DNA from 4 places in the Salinimonas marina genome. Region 3 is predicted to be linked to each of the others. Evidence: predicted binding sites of a transcription regulator. Region 3 holds the regulator's gene; each other region holds the start of a gene.
The links. Region 3 encodes sigma-54, which starts transcription at its own class of promoters, with help from an activator protein. Its sites were predicted from a motif close to GTTGGCACGNNNNTNGNNT; they were not measured.

Region 1 (3,167 bases), 1.7 Mb from region 3:
AATAGCCCTGATTGCGCTGTTACCCAATATTCTGACCACATTAGGCATTCTGGGCATCATCGGCTGGCTCGGGATCCCCCTTGATATCATGACTATCACCATTGCCGCCATCGCTATGGGTATTGCGGTGGATGACACTATCCACTTTTTGCATGCCTACTTAAAAGGGATGAGATCGGACAACGAGTCGCATGCACCAGGCAATGATGTTAACAATTCTAGTCTGGCCGAACGTGCAGGGCGCTTAGCCTTTGGTCATACCGGCCTGGCGATTCTGTTCACTACATTTATTATTGCATCAGGGTTTTCATTGTTCGGCTTCTCAGACTTTATCCCCAGTGTTAATTTTGGGCTGCTTACCGCCACGGCGATGATCATAGCATTAGTGACTGATATTACCTTGCTGCCTGCCCTGCTTAATAAATTTGTGGCTAAATCAAAGCCTGAATAATCGGTATTTTCACTTTATTACCAAACAAAAACACGATGCCATGGCGTCGTGTTTTTGTCTCCTTTACGAGAAGAGCCGTGAGGCGGCAGGCTCAGAGTCAGCGTGGCACCTTCGCTTTCCACCCAACCAATGACGAAGGACCATGGTAGCGGCCCGGCGTTGCATGCTTGCTGCAATAAGGCCAGGGTGACTTGTGGTATATAACGTTGCATATCGGGCCATCACCTAACCAAACCCGTAACAATAAAAAACTTTGCACCGCGGTTTTCCCGACCTTTCAGTGTTTTTGTGTTGGTCAGATAAACAGCGCAACCCGGGCTTCCAGCCATGCTCTTTGTCTAACCACTACTCATTACACAACATGAACATTGAAGCGGGCGACAATGCGCTGGTTGCGAAGACACTACCTAATTTGAATCTGCAGCAGCTAGCATCATATTGCCCGATGGCCTGTCAGCAAAATGGAACTACGGTTCGCTTTTTTAACTAGCTTAGGTAAACAGATGAGCCACACACTTGCCCAGAGGCAGACCGTCAAATAGACAGCGGCTGTCTTATTCATAGGAAAAAGCCGCAATGGCCCTGCATCTTGTAAAGTGTCATGCAAAGTGTGATGTAAATCCGTAACGACAACACTCGCTGGTATATTTTTCCCATGGCCGTGTTGGCCTTTATCCCGTTTTAACGCGCTACCAATGGGTGTGATCGGCCAAGGTACGCTACGCCAGAGAGTTGCATCAGAAAGCACAGCGAATCTTCGCTGCGCAGATAGCCATTATCGTCAGACACAGATAAGTTGTCATGCAGGGCATACTAAGAGCAAACCGGTTGGCAAAAGAGTATAGAGGAAGTGCTGAGGCCTGGTAACGGATAGCAAACCCTGGCCATGGCGAGGTAGAACCCTCAGAATAACAATAGCGAATTCGTATTGGAGTCACAGCTAAAGGCGGATGAGGCTGGAAAGCATTATGTGAGGGGGACTCAGGTGAGGGTGGGGTTATTCTATTCAGATACTGCTCAGATGGCTGCGTGGGACAAGACGCTGGTGGTCAGTTATTTCCCATAAAAAAATGCCAGTCAGTTACCCTGGCTGGCATTTATGGTTGGCTTACACGCCAAATCTTTCAAGATACGTAATTAGCAGTCTTTATCTTCTGCTTCCATACCTTCTTTTACATCTTCACAGGTATCTTCTACTGCATTACCTGCTTCGCTTACTGCTTCATCAATTTTTTCACCCGCATTTTCAGCACCGCCGTCATCACACGCGCTTAGAGAAAATGCAAAACCAGCTACCAAAAGTGTCTTCAGTAAGTTCTTGTACGACATCATAGTTCTTGCTCCTTTAATAAAATTTTTTATACTTTCGGTGATTTACCACGAAGCGCGTTGGCGATTAACGAAATGACCAACAATGCTACAAACACGAAAAATAAGAATTGGGCAATGCCTGTCGCTGCACCGGCAATGCCGCCAAAGCCAAAAACTGCTGCAATAATGGCGATTATAAAAAATGTAACTGCCCAACCTAACATAATTTCATCCTCGTTTAGCTTCCTTAATTTCATTATAAGTTATGCGCGAACCGTGCCAAAAATATAAGCTATTGATTAATATAGTTAAAGTGTTAACTTTTTTACGCTATAAAAAATGATTGAAGCAAAAATGGACTGTCAGAACGGGTTACTCTGCACTTTTTACACAGATATATTACTGAAATTTAAGAATAGATTACATTTCAGGCTTTGCCGGAAATAATCTGCAGAGAATTAGCTATACCGGCATGCGGCACGAATTTAAAAATCATGTGATTACCGCACAGGCACAAGCGCTATTTGAATCTTCGGCAGTGCCACAGTCGATAACGTCAGCGTTCGGCAAGCTAGGTTGTTGTCATGAGATGAGCAAGGTGGGAGGGGGAGAAAAGTTGAGTCATGTCACTAAGACGGGTAGCAACCGAAAAAAGCTTTTAAAAGAGAACCGCGAGGTAGGGGAGCAACCACGCCAGCGGGCATTAGCCCGCTATGGCTGTTGCATGGTGGAATGACCCAAGTTCTTCACGACATTGCTGCATACGTGAGCGGATACGACGCAACTCGCAGGCAAACTGCTGTGGTGGCTTTTCCTCTAATGCATCATTTATTTTTGCCAAAACTTTATCTTCGACACTTTCCAGCTGTTTGACATAATTATGATCATTTATCGGATTCAGCGCCCCGAGTAATTTGGTGTACATATTTCTAACACCAATAGACCAATCAGTATTGCCACTAACCTTCGCACTTTTTTGTTCAGGAAGATAAGCCTGTAAAGTCAGTACCGCTTGCTGCTTTTCTTCTAGCATGCGATTGAACATGGCCTGGATATTGTGACCAGCTACTTTCTTGATTCCGTCTTTATAAAACTCAATGCCACCATTAAGAACTTTGATAATATCGGAAATCTTGTCGATATTAGCGGGTAGCTGATTCATCTTACCGCTCCTGTTGCAGATAGTTATGCCAAACTGTTCATCGGTTACCAGAAAAAGATTGCAAAGGGTATTCCAATGTCAGGCAATTATTTCTTTCTTAATAAATAAAATAAAATGTTTTAAAAATAGTCGCTTAGAAAAACTCCAAAGGATATAACTGAGCGTTTCTTAATGTAGGTGGAGAAGACTGCGAACATTTTGCCAGATTGATGTAAAAAGGTAGCAGGAAGCCCTTAGGCTATA
Region 2 (3,167 bases), 290 kb from region 3:
GAAAAGGTGCATATCCAGGTCATCGACACGGGGCCGGGCATTCCAGATACCGAAAAAGATAAGATTTTTGAACCGTTTTTCACTACCAAAACCCATGGCACCGGGCTGGGACTGGCAGTGGTAAAGTCGGTGGCCCACGCCCATCAGGGCCAGCTAAGTGTCACGAATCTGGCGCAGGGGGGAGCTTGCTTTTGTCTGACTCTGCCTGGCACTAAGTCTGACATGGGTACTTATACCTCAGGAGAAACAGCATGAGCCAAACCAGTATATTGATTGTGGAAGATGATGCCGGTTTACGCGAAGCATTAATTGATACCCTGAATCTGGCCAGGTATCGGGTAGTGGCAGCCGATAGCGCCGAAGAAGCCATGAGTTGTTTAGGCCAATATCAGATAGACTTAGTGGTCAGTGATATTCAGATGGCCAAAATGAGTGGCCTGGTGTTGCTTAAACATATTAAGTCCCGCTTTCCCCAGATGCCGGTGTTACTGATGACCGCGTATGCCACCATTGATGATGCGGTACAAGCCATGCGTGATGGGGCCACCGATTACTTATCCAAGCCATTTGCTCCTCAGGTGTTACTGAATCTGGTGGAGCGTTATGCGCCTGCTCAGAAGGTGGAGTCCTGTACTCCGGTTGCCGCCGACCCCAGTAGTCTGGAGCTTTTAGCCCTGGCCAGTAAAGTGGCGCGTTCGGAGGCAACGGTAATGGTGTTGGGCCCTAGTGGTTCAGGCAAAGAAGTGCTGTCGCGTTATATTCATGATCAGTCTAACCGGGCGGCGGCGCCATTTGTGGCAATAAACTGCGCGGCCATTCCTGAGAATATGCTTGAAGCCACGTTGTTTGGTTATGAAAAAGGCGCGTTTACCGGCGCGTTACAGGCTAGCCCCGGCAAGTTTGAACAAGCCCAGGGCGGCACTCTGTTGCTGGATGAAATTACCGAGATGGATTTGGCGCTACAGGCCAAATTGCTGAGGGTGTTACAGGAAAAGGAAGTCGAGCGGTTGGGCGGACGCAAAACCGTCAAGCTGGATGTGCGGGTGATTGCCACCAGTAACCGTGATTTACGCGCCGCCGTAGACAATGGTGAATTTCGCGAAGATCTTTTTTACCGTCTGAATGTGTTCCCCATCACCTGGCAGGCCTTAGCGCAGCGCCCGGGCGATATTGTGCCGCTGGCAGATCACTTACTTGCCCGCCATGCCCATAAGCAGGGGCAGGCCACCGCAAAGCTTAATGCGTCAGCCCGCAATAAACTTATCCAGTACGACTGGCCTGGTAATGTTCGCGAGCTGGAAAATGTTATCCAGCGGGCACTGATACTGCACAGCGGTGATACAATTGATGCCGGCGATTTAATGATCGATATGGCAGCCACGCTGGCCAGTCATAATACTGGCCAGACTCATCAGGTAGCGCCGGTTGAGGCCCAGGAGGACAGTAGCCGCTTAGGCAGCGAATTGCGTCAGCAGGAGCATCAGATTATTTTAGATACGCTCCAGGTTTGCAACGGCAAACGTAAAGACGTGGCTGAAAAACTGGGTATAAGTCCGCGCACCTTACGCTACAAGCTTGCCAAAATGCGCGAAGATGGTATTGATGTGCCCGCCTGAGACCATGTGCAATTAAACATACCGTGAGACTGCCCGGCCTCGCGGTATTTTTAACCAATTCTTTTTTATTGCTTCCTCCCCCTCCCTAGCGTCTGTCATTTTTTTGGCTAACCATTCCCAAGCTATTGAAAAATATCAATAATAAAAGTTGGCTCAGCCCTTGCTTCAGTCTTGTTATATTGATGAGTCAGACAAGCTTCTGACGGCATAAATCTTGGAAATCTTGGGAGAATAGCGATGGACGTTAAAGCCGACAGTTTGTATCAGGAAATGCAGGCCATGATTGGCCAGGCGCGCCTGCAAACCAGTGCCACGCCCGAAATTCAGGCTAACCCCGGGGCGGCCGGTGAATTTTCCACCATGCTGAAAAGTGCCATCGACGGGGTCAATGACATGCAGATGAATTCAAAATCAATGCAACATTCTTTTGAAATGGGTGACCCCTCATTAAGCCTGGCCGATGTCATGCTGGCCAAAGAAAAAGCCGGTATTGCCTTTGAGGCCACGGTGCAGGTACGCAACAAAGTGCTTGATGCGTACAAACAAATCATGAACATGCCGGTGTAGGCGAGGAACAATAATCATGGCTGATACTGGAACCAATTTGACTGTGTCCGATCCCGATGCCTTAAGCGGCGCGCCAGAAACAGAAAATAAGTCTGGTTTTATGGATACGCTGGGCAGTGCCGATATGATGCGGCAGATGGCACTGGTGGTGGTACTGGTTATCTGTGTAGCCATTGCGGTATTTATTATGATTTGGGCGCAGGAACCCGATTATCGGCCACTGGCAAAAATGCCCACCGAAGAGCTTATTGAAACCCTGGACTACCTTGATGCCAATCAGATTGAATACAAGCTGGAAGGCAATACGGTATTTGTCCGTAATGATGAGTTTCAGAATGTGCGCCTGGGCATGACACGCCAGGGCCTGGTTAATACCGAAGATGCCGGCTCCGATATTATTATGCAGGACATGGGCTTTGGGGTCAGCCAGCGGGTGGAGATGGAGCGGCTCAAGCATGCCCGCGAAAAACAAATTGCGGCGACCATCGAAGATATGTCGAGTGTGCAGAAAGCCCGGGTACTGCTGGCCATGCCCAAAGAAAATGTATTTGCCCGGCGTGAGAAAAAAGCCAGTGCTACCGTGGTATTAACCCCAAGCGTGGGCAGGTGATTGGCGGCGAAGAAGTTGATGCGGTGGTAGATATTGTGGCCTCAGCCGTGCAAAGCATGGAGCCGGCCAATGTTACTGTTACCGACAGCAATGGACGGTTATTAAATTCAGGCTCCCAGGACTCTATCAGTTCGCGGGCACGCAAAGAATATGAAATTGAAAGCAAACGCGAACAGCAGTACCTGCAAAAAATTGATGCCATCTTAATCCCGGTCCTGGGGATTGGTAATTACACCGCGCAGGTCGATGTCTCAATGGACTTCACCGCCCGGGAACAAACCCAACGCAGTTATAACCCTGAGGTGCCGGCGATTCGTAGCGAAATGATCACCGAACACAATACCGTGGGCGCCGGCGCCGGCGGTATTCCGGGC
Region 3 (3,167 bases):
TCTATGGATGGCAAAAATAAAGTCACCCGCTTCAAAGACAATGTGCTGATTACCCAGGGCACCCTGACCATCGAAGCCGATGAGGTTGAGGTCAATGCCAAGCAGGGTGAAGGTAAAGAAATTATGATTGCCCGCGGCAAACCTGCCCGCTATTCCCAAACCATGGATGATGGCAGCAAGGTCACCGCCCAAGCCAATGAACTTCGCTATGAAGTGAATAAACGGACCATTTCCATGCGCGGTAATGCCCAGATAAAACAAAATAGCAGCATGGTCAGTGGCGACAGCATTACTTATGACATGATGAAAGAACAATTGATGGCGACCAGCAGTGACGGCAATGATGATAGCCGGGTCACCACCGTATTTCGTCCGCAGGCGGTAAAAAAATTAAGTGATGAGTCTGAGGACAAGCAGGGTGACACCGACGGTAAGAATGATACGCAAGGTGACAAATAAGTATGGCAACACTGACAGCCCGGAACCTGGCAAAATCGTATAAATCCCGACAGGTGGTACTGGATGTCAGTCTGTCGGTATCCACCGGTCAGATTGTGGGTTTGCTTGGCCCCAACGGCGCAGGTAAAACCACCACGTTTTACATGATTGTGGGCCTGGTCGCGCTGGATAAAGGCAAAATCACCATCGATGATAACGAACTCACGCATCAGCCGATGCATGAACGTGCCCGTCAGGGGATTGGCTACCTGCCGCAGGAAGCCTCTATTTTTCGAAAACTGACAGTTCACGAAAATATCATGGCGATTTTACAAACCCGCAGCGATTTGGATTCACAAAAACGTGAAGAAGAAGCTGATGCCCTACTTGATGAATTTAATATCAACCATATACGTAATAGTACTGGTATGAGTTTGTCCGGCGGCGAGCGTCGACGGGTGGAAATTGCCCGGGCACTGGCCGCTAATCCGCAGTTCATTCTGTTGGATGAACCATTTGCCGGTGTTGATCCAATCTCAGTCAATGATATAAAAAAGATTATTCAGCATTTACGTGACCGGGGCATTGGGATCCTCATTACCGACCATAACGTACGGGAAACCCTGGATGTATGTGAGGAAGCCTACATCGTTAGTCATGGAGAGCTCATCGCGCAAGGCAGTGCGGAGCAAGTATTAAGCAACCAGAAAGTGCGTGATGTATACCTTGGTGAACAATTCAAGCTATAGTGTGGGTATTAGGGATGATCTTATACCCGGTGTTTCACCGGAAAACTTACACATGCACCCGAGTTTAAAATAAGACGTAGATGAAACCATCTTTACAGCTAAAATTTAGTCAACAGTTAACTATGACCCCGCAACTGCAGCAGGCCATTCGGCTATTGCAGTTGTCGACACTCGACCTTCAGCAGGAGATTCAGGAAGCGCTGGACTCAAACCCTTTGCTGGAAGTAGATGAAAGTAGTGACAACGACGGGGCAGAGAAAAACAACCAGGACAGCAACAGCGATTCCGACAATATCGAGGCCTCCGCTACGGCCGGTGACAACATGGACTCTGGCGAAGCGCTGGAGAAAAATGATTTGCCGGACGAGCTGCCTATCGACAGCACCTGGGATGAGTATTATTCCGCCTCTTCAGCCCCGGCTCCGGGGCCTGGCAGTGACGAAGACCAGGTATTTCAGGGTGAAACCACTGATGACATTCAGGCTCACCTGCTGTGGCAAATGCGCCTCACCCACTTTTCAGAAACAGATCGCGCCATCGCGATGGCGATTATCGACTCAATTGATGAGTCAGGGTATCTGACTGTATCGGTGGAAGAAATTCTGCAAAGCGTGAACAGCGATGAAACCGAAGAGCCGGTGGAAGAAGATGAAGTGGAGTGTGTGTTAAAGCGCATCCAGTTGTTTGATCCTTTAGGTTCCGGCTCACGCACTCCCCAGGAATGTCTGCTGGTGCAATTACGCCAGTTTGCCCCTGATACCCCCTGGCTGGAAGAAGCCCGCAGCCTGATTGAGGATTACTCTGATTTACTGAGCAGTAAAGACTACCGCACCCTGATGCGCAAAAGTAAGCTCAAAGAAGATCAGCTGCGAGAGGCTATGCGGTTACTGCAAACCCTGAATCCTCGTCCTGGCAGTGCGCTGATCACCAAAGAACCTGAGTATGTGATTCCGGATGTGTCGGTAGCCAAAAAGAATGGCCGCTGGTCAGTAGAGCTAAATCCGGACAGTTTGCCAAAACTGAGCGTAAATCAACAATACGCTGCGATGAGCCGGCGGGCTCGCAACAGCAGTGATTCGCAGTTTATTCGTTCGCATATGCAGGAAGCAAAATGGTTTATCAAAAGCCTCGAGTCGCGTAATGATACGCTGCTGAAGGTGGCGAATTGTATTGTGCAGCAACAAATGGGCTTTTTTGAACATGGGCCCGAGATGATGAAGCCCATGGTGCTGAATGATGTTGCCGAGATGGTGGACATGCACGAATCAACGATTTCCCGGGTCACGACCCAGAAGTATATGCACACCCCTCGTGGTATCTTTGAGCTGAAATATTTCTTCTCAAGCCATGTGGCTACGGAGTCTGGCGGCGAGTGTTCTTCCACCGCCATACGGGCCCTGATTAAAAAGCTGGTGGCGGCTGAAACACCCAGCAAGCCACTTAGCGATAGCAAAATTGCAGATGTGTTGGCCGAGCAAGGAATAAAAGTTGCCCGGCGGACAATTGCAAAATATCGGGAATCGTTATCGATCCCACCGTCGAACCAACGCAAAAGCCTGATTTAATAAGGCTAGCTCACAATAAGGAAGGCGAACTATGCAAATCAATCTTACTGGTCATCATATTGAGATCACTGACTCTTTGCGTAATTATGTCGATACAAAATTCAGTAAGCTGGAGCGCCATTTTGACCATATTTCCAATGTTCATGTTATTTTGAACGTGGAAAAGATAACGCAGAAAGCGGAAGCTACGGTTCACCTAAGTGGAGCAGAAGTCTTTGCTTCGTCAGAAAATACCGATATGTATGCAGCCATTGATAGCATGGTCGATAAACTGGATAGGCAGGTTATCAAGCATAAGGAAAAACTGAAAAAACATTAGTCTGTCACTATGGATATACAAGCCATCATAAGCCTGGACCGCACAAAATGTGCGGTCCAGTGCAATAGTAAAAAGCGTATTCTGGAAGTCATCAGT
Region 4 (3,167 bases), 540 kb from region 3:
GCTACTGTATCAGCCGGCTCGGTTACAGGTTGTGGTATCATCCCCGCGCAGCCTGTCAAAACCGCTACCAGTGACAGAACTAGCATTTTTTTCATTATTGTTCTTCCTCTTGCGGGATAGTCACCCTAAAACATACATCGGCATAATCCACCTCTGCCACTTCCACATCCCCATGCATCAGTTTGGCACAATCTGAGACAATAGACAGTCCCAGGCCGGTCCCGATGACATTATCGTTGCGTGGATCATCGCCCCGGGTGAAGGGTTCGAATAAACGGGTCACTGTTTCCGGGGAAATCCGTTTTCCACGATTGGCAACATCCAGGGTTATGTGTTTATCTTTTTCATAAATAGCCAGGTTGATTGGCCTGCCCACGGCGCCATGAGCCACCGCATTAGAAATCAGATTATCCAGAATCCGACGGTAAAGTTCTTCGTCTACCCAGATTTTACTGACCCGGATATCTACCGTGACTTCGCGTTCCTGCAAGGCCAGCGCATAATCTTCCAGACAATCCTTCACCATCTGGCTCGGGTTCACCTCGGTAAACGTAGGCTGCGCCTGTTGTAACAACAGGTTGTAGTCTAACAGCTTTTCAATCAGCGTATTGAGCCGTTGTGTACTGGAGGTCAATAATGCCAGCACTTCGGTCTGCTGAGTATTCAAATGCCCCACTACATTTTCCGACAGCAGGCTGCAACCTTCCTTGATGCTGGCCAGCGGGGTTTTTAATTCGTGGGCAGCATGACGTAACAATGCGGTACGGATATGTTCCAGTTGTTGCAGTCGATCGGCCAGCCAGTGTAAGTCTTTTTCGACGCCGATAAGCTCAGTGGGGGCCTGCGTCGATAAGGGCGGTAACGTGCCCTGCTCCTGGGCCAGGATCCGGATAATCTGTTTAAGCTTTTTAACCGGATTTACAATTAACTGACTGCCCAGCAAAATCAGCAGCAGAGAAACGCTTACCAGCATCGCCGTAGACCAGGCCTGTTTAGCCTGCATCGCGTTCAGATCGTTTTTCTGAACTTCCAAACGCTGCTGTATGGCGGTATCCACATCTTTTCGCATCAGCGACACATGCTTGTTCATCGCGTTCAAATACGCGTTAAGCACTCTGGTATCGTCAATGTTTCGAAAGGTTTTTAACTGGGTAATGTCTTTTTTAATGGTGTCGCAGGTATTGCTGGCCGGTAAGCTAGTGCACAGCTCTTTAAGTGCTTCGACAAACTGTATGATGGCATTATCGGTAAGCTCAGCCACCGTTTCATTGCGAATAATAGCATATTGACGCAGGGCACGTTCCAGGTCGATAGCGGCGCCATCGAGTTGTTGCATCAGCCCCACAACATCCACCACGTAGCGGGTTTCTACGTGGGTCATTTTGCCTACCTTTGCTAAATCGTTCTGGCTTTGCCATAACAATGCAATAAGTGGCACCAGGGCCAATACAAAACTGGCAAGGGTTAATTGTCGTAAGGAACCGAGTCGCACTACCTGCTCACTGAAAGAAAAACGGCCAATCAGAATGGCATACCCCTAAATTGCTAGCAAGTCAGAGACACGACGCTCCTTATTGCTTGTTATACCTTTTGTCTTAAGGTTTAGCAGTTGCCTGTGCAACAAACTCGTCACCGGAAAGCTCCTGTTTACTGAGTTTGCCATCTTTATTATTGTCCAGACGAGCAAACTTACGCAAGAGCTGGGTGTCAGACACCGCTTCTTTAAGAGACACCTGACCATCAAGGTCTGCATCTAGACGGGCAATGGTTGACTCTGTCGCGTTAGCATTGGCTACTGCCACAGACTGCACTGCAATAATGGTGAGTAAAATTAAAAAAACTTTTTCAATGCGTTTCATAAGCTGCTCCTGACTTTGGCAAATTTGGCGTCTTGTGCGGTAGTTGCCAAAAAGTAATAACAAAAATTACAAAGCCAGAACCATGCCAAAGTGCTTTAGCGTTTACATATTAACAACTTAAAGTAAAATTCGGGGACATTATTCCTATTCAGCTAATAATGTGTTGCTGTTCACCAACAGCTTCTAATCAGCTTTTACCGCCGTCTTCAGACCGCTGTCGCGGGGAGGAGCCAAAGTCAAAATAGTCAGGTAACAGGGCAATTTTTTCCAGGGGTAACGGCTTACTGAACAGATAGCCCTGAACATGATCGCAACCATGATTTAACAAATATTCCCACTGGCTAAGCTCTTCTACCCCTTCGGCACATATTGTCAGTGACAGCCGTTTAGCCAAATCGATAATGGCGCCGGTGACCAGTCGGCTGCGATGACACGTACTGATTTCCCGCACAAACTGCCGGTCAATCTTGAGGGTATCGATGGAGATTTGGGTCAGGTAGCTCAGTGAGGAGTAGCCCGTACCGAAATCATCCAGAGCCACCGCACACCCCATATTACTGAGGCGTTTGAAAAGTTTATTCGCAGATTCGAAATTTTCGAGATACGCCGACTCGGTTACTTCAAACTCAATGTATTCGGGATTGACCTGCTGCTCGGTGAATATTTGGTAAATAACATCGAACAATTCGCTATGTCGCAGGTCATGACCCGATAGATTAATGGCCACCCGAAATTTATGCTGCATAACTGACTGTAGCAAAGATAGATCGGCACAGGACTGCTCGATAGCCCAACGGGTCAGCAGGGAAATTTTACCGCTTTGTTCGGCCACAGGAATAAACTCACCAGGCAACACCAGCCCAAAGTCAGGATGTTCCCAGCGCATCAGGGCTTCAAAACCTATCACCTGGCCATTACGGTCAATTTTGGGCTGGTAAAACAATACAAACTCGTTGTTGACGATGCCCTGATCGATGCTGTTGGCGATAGACAATTTGCGTTTGTGGGTTTCTACCATCTCATTGGTAAAGATGGTGGCCATACCCCGTCCGCGAGCCTTAGACCGATACATGGCCAGATCAGCATTACTCATTAACTGGCTAAGCTCAAAATCAGCCTCGATGGCCCGGGCAATACCAATACTGACACCCACCGTCAGTGCCAGTCCGCGAAAATGAAAGGGCTTTTCGAATGCGGCAATCACTCGCTGCGCCAGATTGTCGAGACTGACATCGGTGACATCACGATCAGGGACAATAATAAATTCGTCGCCGCCCAGCCGGGCCACCAAATCGCTTTCTCGTAGCA

Region 1: IT774_RS06215 (DUF1328 domain-containing protein) is a predicted target of sigma-54. The motif match lies at 2,028-2,046, and genes of this name have one in related genera.
Region 2: fliE (flagellar hook-basal body complex protein FliE) is a predicted target of sigma-54. The motif match lies at 1,764-1,782, and genes of this name have one in related genera.
Region 4: IT774_RS11360 (EF-hand domain-containing protein) is a predicted target of sigma-54. The motif match lies at 1,931-1,949, and genes of this name have one in related genera.

Annotation. Positions count from the first base shown of each region.
Region 1 covers NZ_CP064795.1:1,402,597-1,405,763, forward strand. Annotated here, with positions in the region: gene IT774_RS06205 (efflux RND transporter permease subunit) at 1-451, shown strand, start outside; gene IT774_RS06210 (hypothetical protein) at 1,589-1,783, opposite strand; gene IT774_RS06215 (DUF1328 domain-containing protein) at 1,810-1,986, opposite strand; gene IT774_RS06220 (DUF2383 domain-containing protein) at 2,466-2,924, opposite strand.
Region 2 covers NZ_CP064795.1:2,770,005-2,773,171, reverse strand. Annotated here, with positions in the region: gene IT774_RS12380 (sensor histidine kinase) at 1-255, shown strand, start outside; gene IT774_RS12375 (sigma-54-dependent transcriptional regulator) at 252-1,616, shown strand; gene fliE (flagellar hook-basal body complex protein FliE) at 1,854-2,183, shown strand; partial or broken gene fliF (flagellar basal-body MS-ring/collar protein FliF) at 2,200-3,167, shown strand, end outside.
Region 3 covers NZ_CP064795.1:3,063,157-3,066,323, forward strand. Annotated here, with positions in the region: gene lptA (lipopolysaccharide transport periplasmic protein LptA) at 1-459, shown strand, start outside; gene lptB (LPS export ABC transporter ATP-binding protein) at 462-1,187, shown strand; gene IT774_RS13745 (RNA polymerase factor sigma-54) at 1,268-2,752, shown strand; gene hpf (ribosome hibernation promoting factor) at 2,784-3,071, shown strand; gene ptsN (PTS IIA-like nitrogen regulatory protein PtsN) at 3,081-3,167, shown strand, end outside.
Region 4 covers NZ_CP064795.1:2,526,181-2,529,347, forward strand. Annotated here, with positions in the region: gene IT774_RS11350 (hypothetical protein) at 1-95, opposite strand, end outside; gene IT774_RS11355 (sensor histidine kinase) at 95-1,492, opposite strand; gene IT774_RS11360 (EF-hand domain-containing protein) at 1,596-1,859, opposite strand; gene IT774_RS11365 (EAL domain-containing protein) at 2,047-3,167, opposite strand, start outside.